DNA from 2 places in the Mycobacterium sp. NGS49 genome. Region 1 is predicted to be linked to the other one. Evidence: predicted binding sites of a transcription regulator. Region 1 holds the regulator's gene; the other holds the start of a gene.
The links. Region 1 encodes HspR, which represses chaperone genes until heat shock. Its sites were predicted from a motif close to ANNTGAGTNNNNNNNACTCANNT; they were not measured.

Region 2: clpB (ATP-dependent chaperone ClpB) is a predicted target of HspR. The motif match lies at 2,534-2,556, and genes of this name have one in related genera.

What each region holds. Positions count from the first base shown of each region.
Region 1 is NZ_JCALCX010000065.1:491-4,697, reverse strand. It holds gene dnaK (molecular chaperone DnaK) at 1-327, shown strand, start outside; gene grpE (nucleotide exchange factor GrpE) at 324-974, shown strand; gene dnaJ (molecular chaperone DnaJ) at 1,018-2,187, shown strand; gene AC5Y7D_RS30185 (heat shock protein transcriptional repressor HspR) at 2,187-2,576, shown strand; partial or broken gene AC5Y7D_RS30180 (beta strand repeat-containing protein) at 2,577-4,207, opposite strand, start outside.
Region 2 is NZ_JCALCX010000013.1:189,534-193,740, forward strand. It holds gene clpB (ATP-dependent chaperone ClpB) at 1-2,474, opposite strand, end outside; gene AC5Y7D_RS16020 (FAD-binding oxidoreductase) at 2,797-3,957, shown strand; gene AC5Y7D_RS16025 (aldose 1-epimerase) at 3,974-4,207, shown strand, end outside.

The DNA.
Region 1 (4,207 bases):
GAGACGCTGGTCTACCAGACGGAGAAGTTCGTCAAGGAACAACGCGAGGCCGAGGGCGGTTCCAAGGTTCCCGAGGACACCTTGAGCAAGGTGGAAGCCGCGGTCAACGAGGCCAAGGCGACACTAGGTGGTGACGACATCGGCGCGATCAAGTCGGCGATGGAGAAGCTGGGCCAGGAGTCCCAGGCGCTCGGACAGGCGATCTACGAGGCCGCCCAGGCCGAGGGTGCCGCTGCCGGCGGCGGCCAGCCCGGCGGCTTCGAGCAGGGCGGCCAGGACGACGTCGTGGACGCGGAGGTGGTCGACGACGACCGGGAGTCCAAGTGACCGACGACTACCCACAGGAGCCGGTGACGGTCACCGACAAACGGCGGATCGATCCCGAGACTGGTGAAGTTCGGCAGGGTTCTCCCGGCGCTCCGGCGCCGGGAGAACCGGCTGCGGCCGCTGGTTCGTCGGACCCCTCGTCGAGCAAGGTGGCTGAGCTGACCGCCGACCTGCAACGGGTGCAGGCGGACTTCGCCAACTACCGCAAGCGGGCGATGCGCGACCAGCAGGCCGCGGCCGACCGGGCCAGGGCCGCCGTGGTCGGCGAACTGCTGCATGCGGTGGACGACATCGAACGGGCGCGCAAGCACGGTGATTTGGAGTCCGGGCCGCTCAAGGCCGTGGCCGACAAGCTGATGAACGTGCTGACCGGCCTGGGACTCAAGCCGTTCGGTGCCGAAGGCGAGGACTTCGACCCGGTGCTGCACGAAGCCGTGCAGCACGAGGGCAGCGGTGGCCAAGACGCCAAGCCGGTGATCGGAACGGTGATGCGACAGGGCTACCAGCTGGGCGAGCATGTGCTGCGCAACGCGCTGGTCGCCGTCGTCGAGACCGTTCCAGACGGGCCAGGTGACAGCGCGAACCAGTCAGCCCGGGAAACCGGACAGGCCGACACGACCGATAACGCCGACGGCTCCGGTGATTAAGGCACAGAATCAACAAACGAGGAAGGTAAGGAGGTGACGCGGTATGGCTCAGCGCGAGTGGGTCGAGAAAGACTTCTACAAGGAGCTCGGCGTCCCCTCTGATGCCGACGCCAAGCAGATCAAGACTGCGTATCGCAAGCTGGCCTCCGATCTGCACCCGGACAAGAATCCCGCCGGCGCGGAGCGGTTCAAGGCTGTCTCCGAGGCGTACAGCGTCTTGTCCGACGAAGCAAAGCGCAAAGAGTACGACGAGACCCGCCGGCTGTTCGCCGGCGGGGGCTTTGGTGGCCGTCGGTTCGATGCGGGCAACTTCGGCGGCTTCGGCGGAGGTGGTGATGGCGCCGAGTTCAACCTGAACGACTTGTTCGACGCCGCCGGCCGGTCCGGCGGCGCAAATATCGGTGACTTGTTCGGTGGCCTGTTCGGACGCGGTGGCAGCACCCGGCCCAGCCGGCCGCGCCGCGGCAACGACCTGGAGACCGAGACGGAACTGGATTTCGTCGAGGCCGCCAAGGGCGTAGCGATGCCGTTGCGGCTGACCAGCCCGGCGCCATGCACCAATTGCCACGGCAGCGGCGCGCGCCCGGGCACCAGCCCGAAGGTGTGTCCCAACTGCAACGGCGCGGGCGTGATCAGTCGCAACCAGGGTGCCTTCGGATTCTCCGAACCGTGCACCGAATGCCGGGGCAGCGGTTCGATCATCGAGCACCCGTGCGAGGAGTGCGGCGGCAACGGCGCGACGACCCGTACCCGAACCATCAACGTGCGGATACCGCCGGGCGTCGAGGACGGGCAACGTATCAGGCTGGCCGGACAAGGCGAGGCCGGGCTGCGCGGCGCCCCGTCCGGCGACCTCTATGTGACGGTCCATGTACGGCCGGACAAGGTGTTCGGCCGGGACGGCGATGACCTCACCGTGACCGTTCCGGTCAGCTTCACCGAATTAGCTTTGGGCTCAACGCTTTCGGTGCCCACCCTGGACGGCAAGGTGGGTGTCCGGGTGCCCAAGGGTACCGCGGATGGCCGTATCCTGCGGGTGCGCGGGCGCGGTGTGCCCAAGCGCAGCGGCGGCAGCGGCGATCTGCTCGTCACCGTCAAGGTGGCGGTCCCCCCGAACCTGGAGGGCGCGGCCCAAGAGGCGCTGGAAGCCTATGCTGCGGCCGAAAGATCCAGTGGGTTCGACCCCCGGGCTGGATGGGCAGGTAATCGGTGATGGCTTCCGATTCCAGAAAGAACGAGTCCTCGCGGACCTTTTTGATTTCGGTGGCCGCCGAGCTGGCCGGCATGCATGCGCAGACCCTGCGCACCTACGACCGGATCGGCCTGGTGAGCCCGCAACGCACCCCCGGTGGCGGGCGCCGCTACTCCGAGCACGATGTGAACCTGCTGCGCGAAGTGCAACGCCTGTCCCAGGACGAGGGTGTCAACCTCGCCGGCATCAAACGCATCATCGAGCTGACCAATCAGGTCGAGGCGTTGCAGTCCAGGCTCAAGGAGATGGCCGAGGAATTGGCGATGTTGCGCGCCAACCAGCGACGGGAGGTCGCGGTGGTGCCCAAGAGCACGGCGCTGGTGGTCTGGCAGCCGCGTTCGCGCCGGTAGCTACGGGCTCTCGCCGAGGATTCCGGCCAGTTCTTTGCCGACGTTGCCGAAACCGGAGACGAAGGCATTCGTCAGCATGTCGAGCACGGTCGTGTTGTAGAAGCCCGACATGAAGTTGCCCAGGTTCGCCCAGCCGGATTCCAGGGTGCCGAAGTTCTGGAACCCGGACACGTCGACCCCGCCGGCGTTGAGCCATCCCGAAGACTGGCTGAACGCGTTTCCGAAACCCGATACGGCGCCGTTGGCGGCGTTGAAGAAGCCCGAGGCGCCGCCGGCGCCGGAGTTGAAGAAACCGGATGACGGCACCGGACCGGTGTTGAAGAATCCCGGGGTCTGCCGCAAACCGAAGCCGAAGGTGAACGGCCCCAGATCGCCGTTGCCCGCCAGGTTGATCGGGTTGGAGATGTTGAAGACCAGCGGCGTTTCGGGGTTCAGGACGCTCGGATCGATGGTGAACGGGCCGAGGTGCTGGGTGGTGATGTGGATCGGCGGCAGCGTGCCGCTCAGCACGCAGCCGACGAACGGGATGTAGATGATGCAGATCGTGACCACCAGGCTGATGGGTATATCGAACTCGGCGATGGTGAACATGTCCTGGGTGACTGCGTTGATGGTTCCCGTGATCGGGATCTCGATGTCGCCCGCAATGCTGTAGTCCCACGGAATCTTGGGAATCGTAACGTCGTACCGGAAATCGCCCAGACCCTGGTAGTCGCCGCGCCAGAAGAAGCCGTTGCTGTAGTCGCCGCCGTTGAAGCCGCCGGTGTTGAAGTCGCCGTAGTTGCCGAAGCCGGTGTTGGAGTTGCCCGTGTTGATCCAGCCGGTGTTGTAGTTCCCCGGGTTGAAGCCGCCGGTGTTGTAGCTGCCCGGGTTGAAGCTGCCGGTGTTGACGTTGCCGGAGTTGCCGATGCCGGTGTTGAAGTTCCCCGAGTTGCCGAAGCCGGTGTTGACCAGTCCGGTGTTGAAGAACCCGGTGTTGACCTGACCGCTGTTGCCGATCCCGGTGTTGAACTCCCCGGAGTTGCCGATACCCCAGTTGCCTTCGCCGGAGTTGAAGAAACCGACGTTGTTGGTGCCGGAGTTGAACAAGCCGAAGTTGCCGGTGCCCGAGTTGAACCCGCCGAATCCGACCTGGGCGTTGCCGGAGAGACCGATGCCGATATTTCCGTCGCCGGTGTTGCCGAAGCCGATGTTGTTGGTACCGGTGTTGCCGAAGCCGACGTTGAAGCTGCCGGTGTTGCCCCAGCCGAAGTTCTGCATCGCAGCGGACAGGCCCGACCCCGAGTTGCCGAACCCGACGTTGCCGAAGCCGATGTTGCCGGGCCCGAAATTCTGGTCGCCGATGTTGCCCCAGCCGATGTTGAGGCTGCCGATGTTGCCGCCACCCACGTTGAAGCTGCCGATGTTGGCGTTGCCCAGGTTGAAGGTGCCCAGGTTTGCGTTGCCGAGGTTGAAGAAGCCGTCGTTGGCCGCGCCGAGGTTGAAGCTGGTTTGGGACACGCCGTCGCGGAAGAAGCCGGCGAGGTCGACGCCGAAGTTTTGTCCGCCCGAGATGTTCGCCGGGACTGCACCGCCGGTGTTGAGCCAACCCGAGAGGGTGCTGCCCAGGTTGGAGAACCCGGACTGCATGG
Region 2 (4,207 bases), on a different contig from region 1:
TTGGCCAGCTGGTCGCCGATGGCCTGCTGCACCAACCGGCGTAACGGGCGTGCGCCGTACACGGGGTCGAAGCCCCGGTGCGCCAGCCACTGCTTGGCCGGCAGCGACACCTCGAGCTGCAGGCGGCGCTGCGCCAACCGCTTGTCCAGCTGCTTGAGCTGGATGTCGACGATCTGCACCAACTCGCCGGGCTCGAGGCCGTGGAAGATGATCACGTCATCGAGCCGGTTGATGAACTCGGGCTTGAACGCCGACCGCACGGCGGCCATCACCTGCTCCTCGGTACCGCCGGACCCCAGGTTGGAGGTCAGGATGAGGATGGTGTTGCGGAAGTCGACCGTGCGGCCCTGGCCGTCGGTGAGCCGACCCTCGTCGAGCACCTGCAGCAGCACGTCGAAAACGTCCGGGTGCGCCTTTTCGATCTCGTCGAACAGGATCACCGTGTAGGGACGCCGCCGCACCGCCTCGGTCAGCTGACCACCCTGGTCATAGCCGATGTAGCCGGGAGGGGCACCGACCAGGCGGGCCACCGAGTGCTTCTCGCCGTACTCGCTCATGTCGATGCGGACCATGGCGCGGTCGTCGTCGAACAGGAAGTCGGCCAGCGCTTTCGCCAACTCCGTCTTACCCACACCGGTGGGACCGAGGAACATGAACGACCCGGTGGGCCGGTTGGGGTCGGCGACCCCGGCCCTGGACCGCCGTACCGCGTCCGACACGGCCTGCACGGCCTTCTTCTGCCCGACGACGCGCTTGCCCAGCTCGTCCTCCATCCGCAGCAGCTTGGCCGTCTCGCCTTCCAGCAGCCGGCCGGCCGGAATGCCCGTCCACGCCGACACCACGTCGGCGATGTCGTCGGGACCGACCTCCTCCTTGAGCATCACGTTCTCGCGGGCTGTGCCGCTGCCGGCGGCCAACGGTACTGCGGCGTCGAGCTTCTTCTCGACCTCGGGGATGCGGCCGTAGCGCAGCTCGGCGGCCTTGGCCAGGTCACCGTCGCGCTCGGCGCGCTCGGACTCCCCGCGCAGCTCCTCCAGCTGTTCCTTGAGCTCACGGACGATGTCGATGGCGTTCTTCTCGTTCTGCCACCGCGTGGTCAGCTCGGCCAGCTCTTCCTTCTTGTCGGCCAGTTCTGCGCGCAGCTTCTCCAGCCGCTCGGCGGATGCATCATCTGATTCCTTGGCCAGCGCCATCTCTTCGATCTCCAGCCGGCGCACGAGGCGCTCGACCTCGTCGATCTCGACGGGACGCGAGTCGATCTCCATCCGCAGCCGGCTGGCGGACTCGTCCACCAGGTCGATGGCTTTGTCCGGCAGGAAGCGGGCGGTGATGTAGCGGTCGCTCAACGTAGCGGCCGCGACCAGCGCGGAGTCGGTGATGCGCACACCGTGGTGCACCTCGTAGCGCTCCTTGAGGCCGCGCAGAATGCCGACGGTGTCCTCCACCGACGGCTCGCCGACGAACACCTGCTGAAAACGCCGCTCCAGTGCGGCGTCCTTCTCGATGTACTTGCGGTACTCGTCGAGCGTGGTGGCGCCGACCAGCCGCAGTTCGCCGCGGGCCAGCATCGGCTTGATCATGTTGCCCGCGTCCATCGCCGATTCGCCGGTCGCACCCGCGCCGACGATGGTGTGCAGCTCGTCGATGAACGTGATGATCTGCCCCGCGGAGTTCTTGATGTCGTCGAGGACGGCCTTGAGCCGTTCCTCGAATTCACCTCGGTACTTCGCGCCGGCCACCATCGAGCCCAAGTCGAGCGAGATGACGGTCTTGTCGCGCAGGCTCTCCGGTACGTCGCCGGCGACGATGCGCTGGGCCAGGCCCTCCACGATCGCGGTCTTGCCGACACCGGGCTCACCGATGAGCACCGGGTTGTTCTTGGTACGCCGGGACAGCACCTGCACCACTCGACGGATCTCGTTGTCGCGCCCGATCACCGGGTCGAGCTTGCCCTCACGGGCCAGGGCGGTCAGATCGGTGGAGTACTTCTCCAGCGCCTGGTAGGTGGCTTCGGGGTCGGCGCTGGTGACCCGCGCGCTGCCGCGCACCTTGACGAACGCCTCCCGCAAGACCTGCGGAGATGCCCCGTGACCGGTCAGCAGCTTGGCGACCTCGGAGTCACCGGTGGCCAGTCCGACCAGCAGGTGCTCGGTGGAGACGTACTCGTCGTCCATCTCGGTCGCTAGTTGCTGACCGGCGGTGATGGCCGCCAGCGACTCCCGGGACAGCTGCGGCTGCGAACTGGAGCCGCTGATCTGCGGCAGCCTTTCCAGCAGACGCTGCGCCTCGGCGCGGACGGTGGCGGGGTCGACACCGACAGCCTCCAGCAAAGGTGCGGCAATCCCGTCGTTCTGCGTCAGCAGCGCCATCAGCAGATGTGCGGGCCGGATCTCGGGGTTGCCGGCGGCCGAAGCCGCCTGCAGCGCCGAGGTCAGTGCCGCCTGCGTCTTGGTTGTCGGGTTGAAAGAGTCCACGACCCCTCCATTCGTATGCGTAGGTATAGAGACCTTGTTGCGTACTAGAACGCCGTCAAGGTTGAGTCTGTTCCGCTCAACCCTAACTTTTTTTCCCGAGGTGCGCGACCACCCTGCGGACAGGCCGTCGGAGCTGTTGCTGAACTGTTTTCCGGGGAGCCGACGCTCCGTGTCGGAAGTTGGCGAGGGCCGACGGTGGCGCGGCGGCACCCGCCGCGTCGGCGGTGCGGCGGCCGTGGCGGACCCATAGACCGATAGCAACGCAGTCCGGCCGGGCTCGGCCGGCCGCGCCCGGCGGGCTCTCGGCCTAGAATCGGCGTCCGTGGGCCTCGAGGACCGGCATGCGTTGCAGGTGCTGCGCGACGCCTTCAGACCCGAGGACACCGCAGTCGTCCACCGCTTCTACACCCAGTGGTTCGCCCTGGACACCTCGGTCCGCGACCTGTTCCCGCCCGAGATGTCCGGTCAGCGGCTGGCTTTCGCCCAAGCGATGTACTGGCTGTACGGCGAGCTCGTCGCCCAGCGCGCCGATGAGCCGGTGACTTTTCTGGCCCAGCTCGGCCGTGACCACCGCAAGTACGGCGTGCTCCCGGCGCACTACCAGACGCTGCGCCGCGCGTTGTACTCCACGCTGCGCACCCACCTCGGCAGCGCGTGGACCGATGCGGTCCGAGAGGCCGCCGACCAGTCACTGAACCTGTTCGTCGGGGTGATGAGTGGCGCGGCAGATTCCGATGATGCGCCCGCCTGGGTGGACGGCACGGTCATCGAACACACTCGGGTCTCCCGCGATCTGGCGGTCGTCCGGCTGCATCTGGACCGCCCGCTGCGCTACCACCCCGGGCAATACGTCAACGTGCAGATTCCGCAGTGTCCGCGCCGGTGGCGCTTCCTGTCCCCCGCCATACCCGCCGACGCTGGTGGCGGCATCGAATTTCACGTCCGCGTCGTTCCCGGCGGCCTGGTGAGCCACGCGATCGTCGGCGAAACCCGGCCCGGTGACCGTTGGCGGCTGTCCGGCCCGCACGGCGGCCTGCACGTCGACCGCGAAGGCGGGGATGTGCTGATGGTGGCGGGCAGCACCGGCCTGGCTCCATTACGGACGCTGATCATGGATCTCAGCCGCTTCGCCGTGAACCCCAGGGTGCATCTGTTCTTCGGCGCCCGGTACCGCTGCGAGCTCTACGACCTGCGGACGCTGTGGCAGGTCGCTGCGCACAATCCGTGGCTGTCGGTCTCGCCGGTGTCGGAATACAACAACGATCCCGCCTGGGCCGCCGACTATCCCGACGTATCGCCGCCACGCGGACTGCATGTGCGCCAGACGGGACGGTTGCCCGAGGTGGTCACCCGGTACGGCGGCTGGGGCGACCGGCAGATCCTGATCTGCGGCGGGCCGGCCATGGTCCGCGCGACGAAGGCGGCACTGATCGCCAAAGGCGCCCCACCCGAACACATTCAGCACGACCCGTTATCGCGGTAGGCCCCGAGGAGGACGTGTGCACGTCGTCACGCTGCGCGACCCGTCGTCACCGGTGGCCGCCCAGTTCGTGCCGGAAGCCGGCATGATCGGCATTTCGCTGACCGACGCCGGAACGGAGTTGCTCGGCCAGCGCCGCGGCCTGCAGGCATACCTCACGGCAGGCAAGACGATGGGCATTCCACTGCTGTATCCCTGGGCGAATCGATTGGGCGCCAACACCTATACCGCCGAAGGCGCGACGGTGACGCTG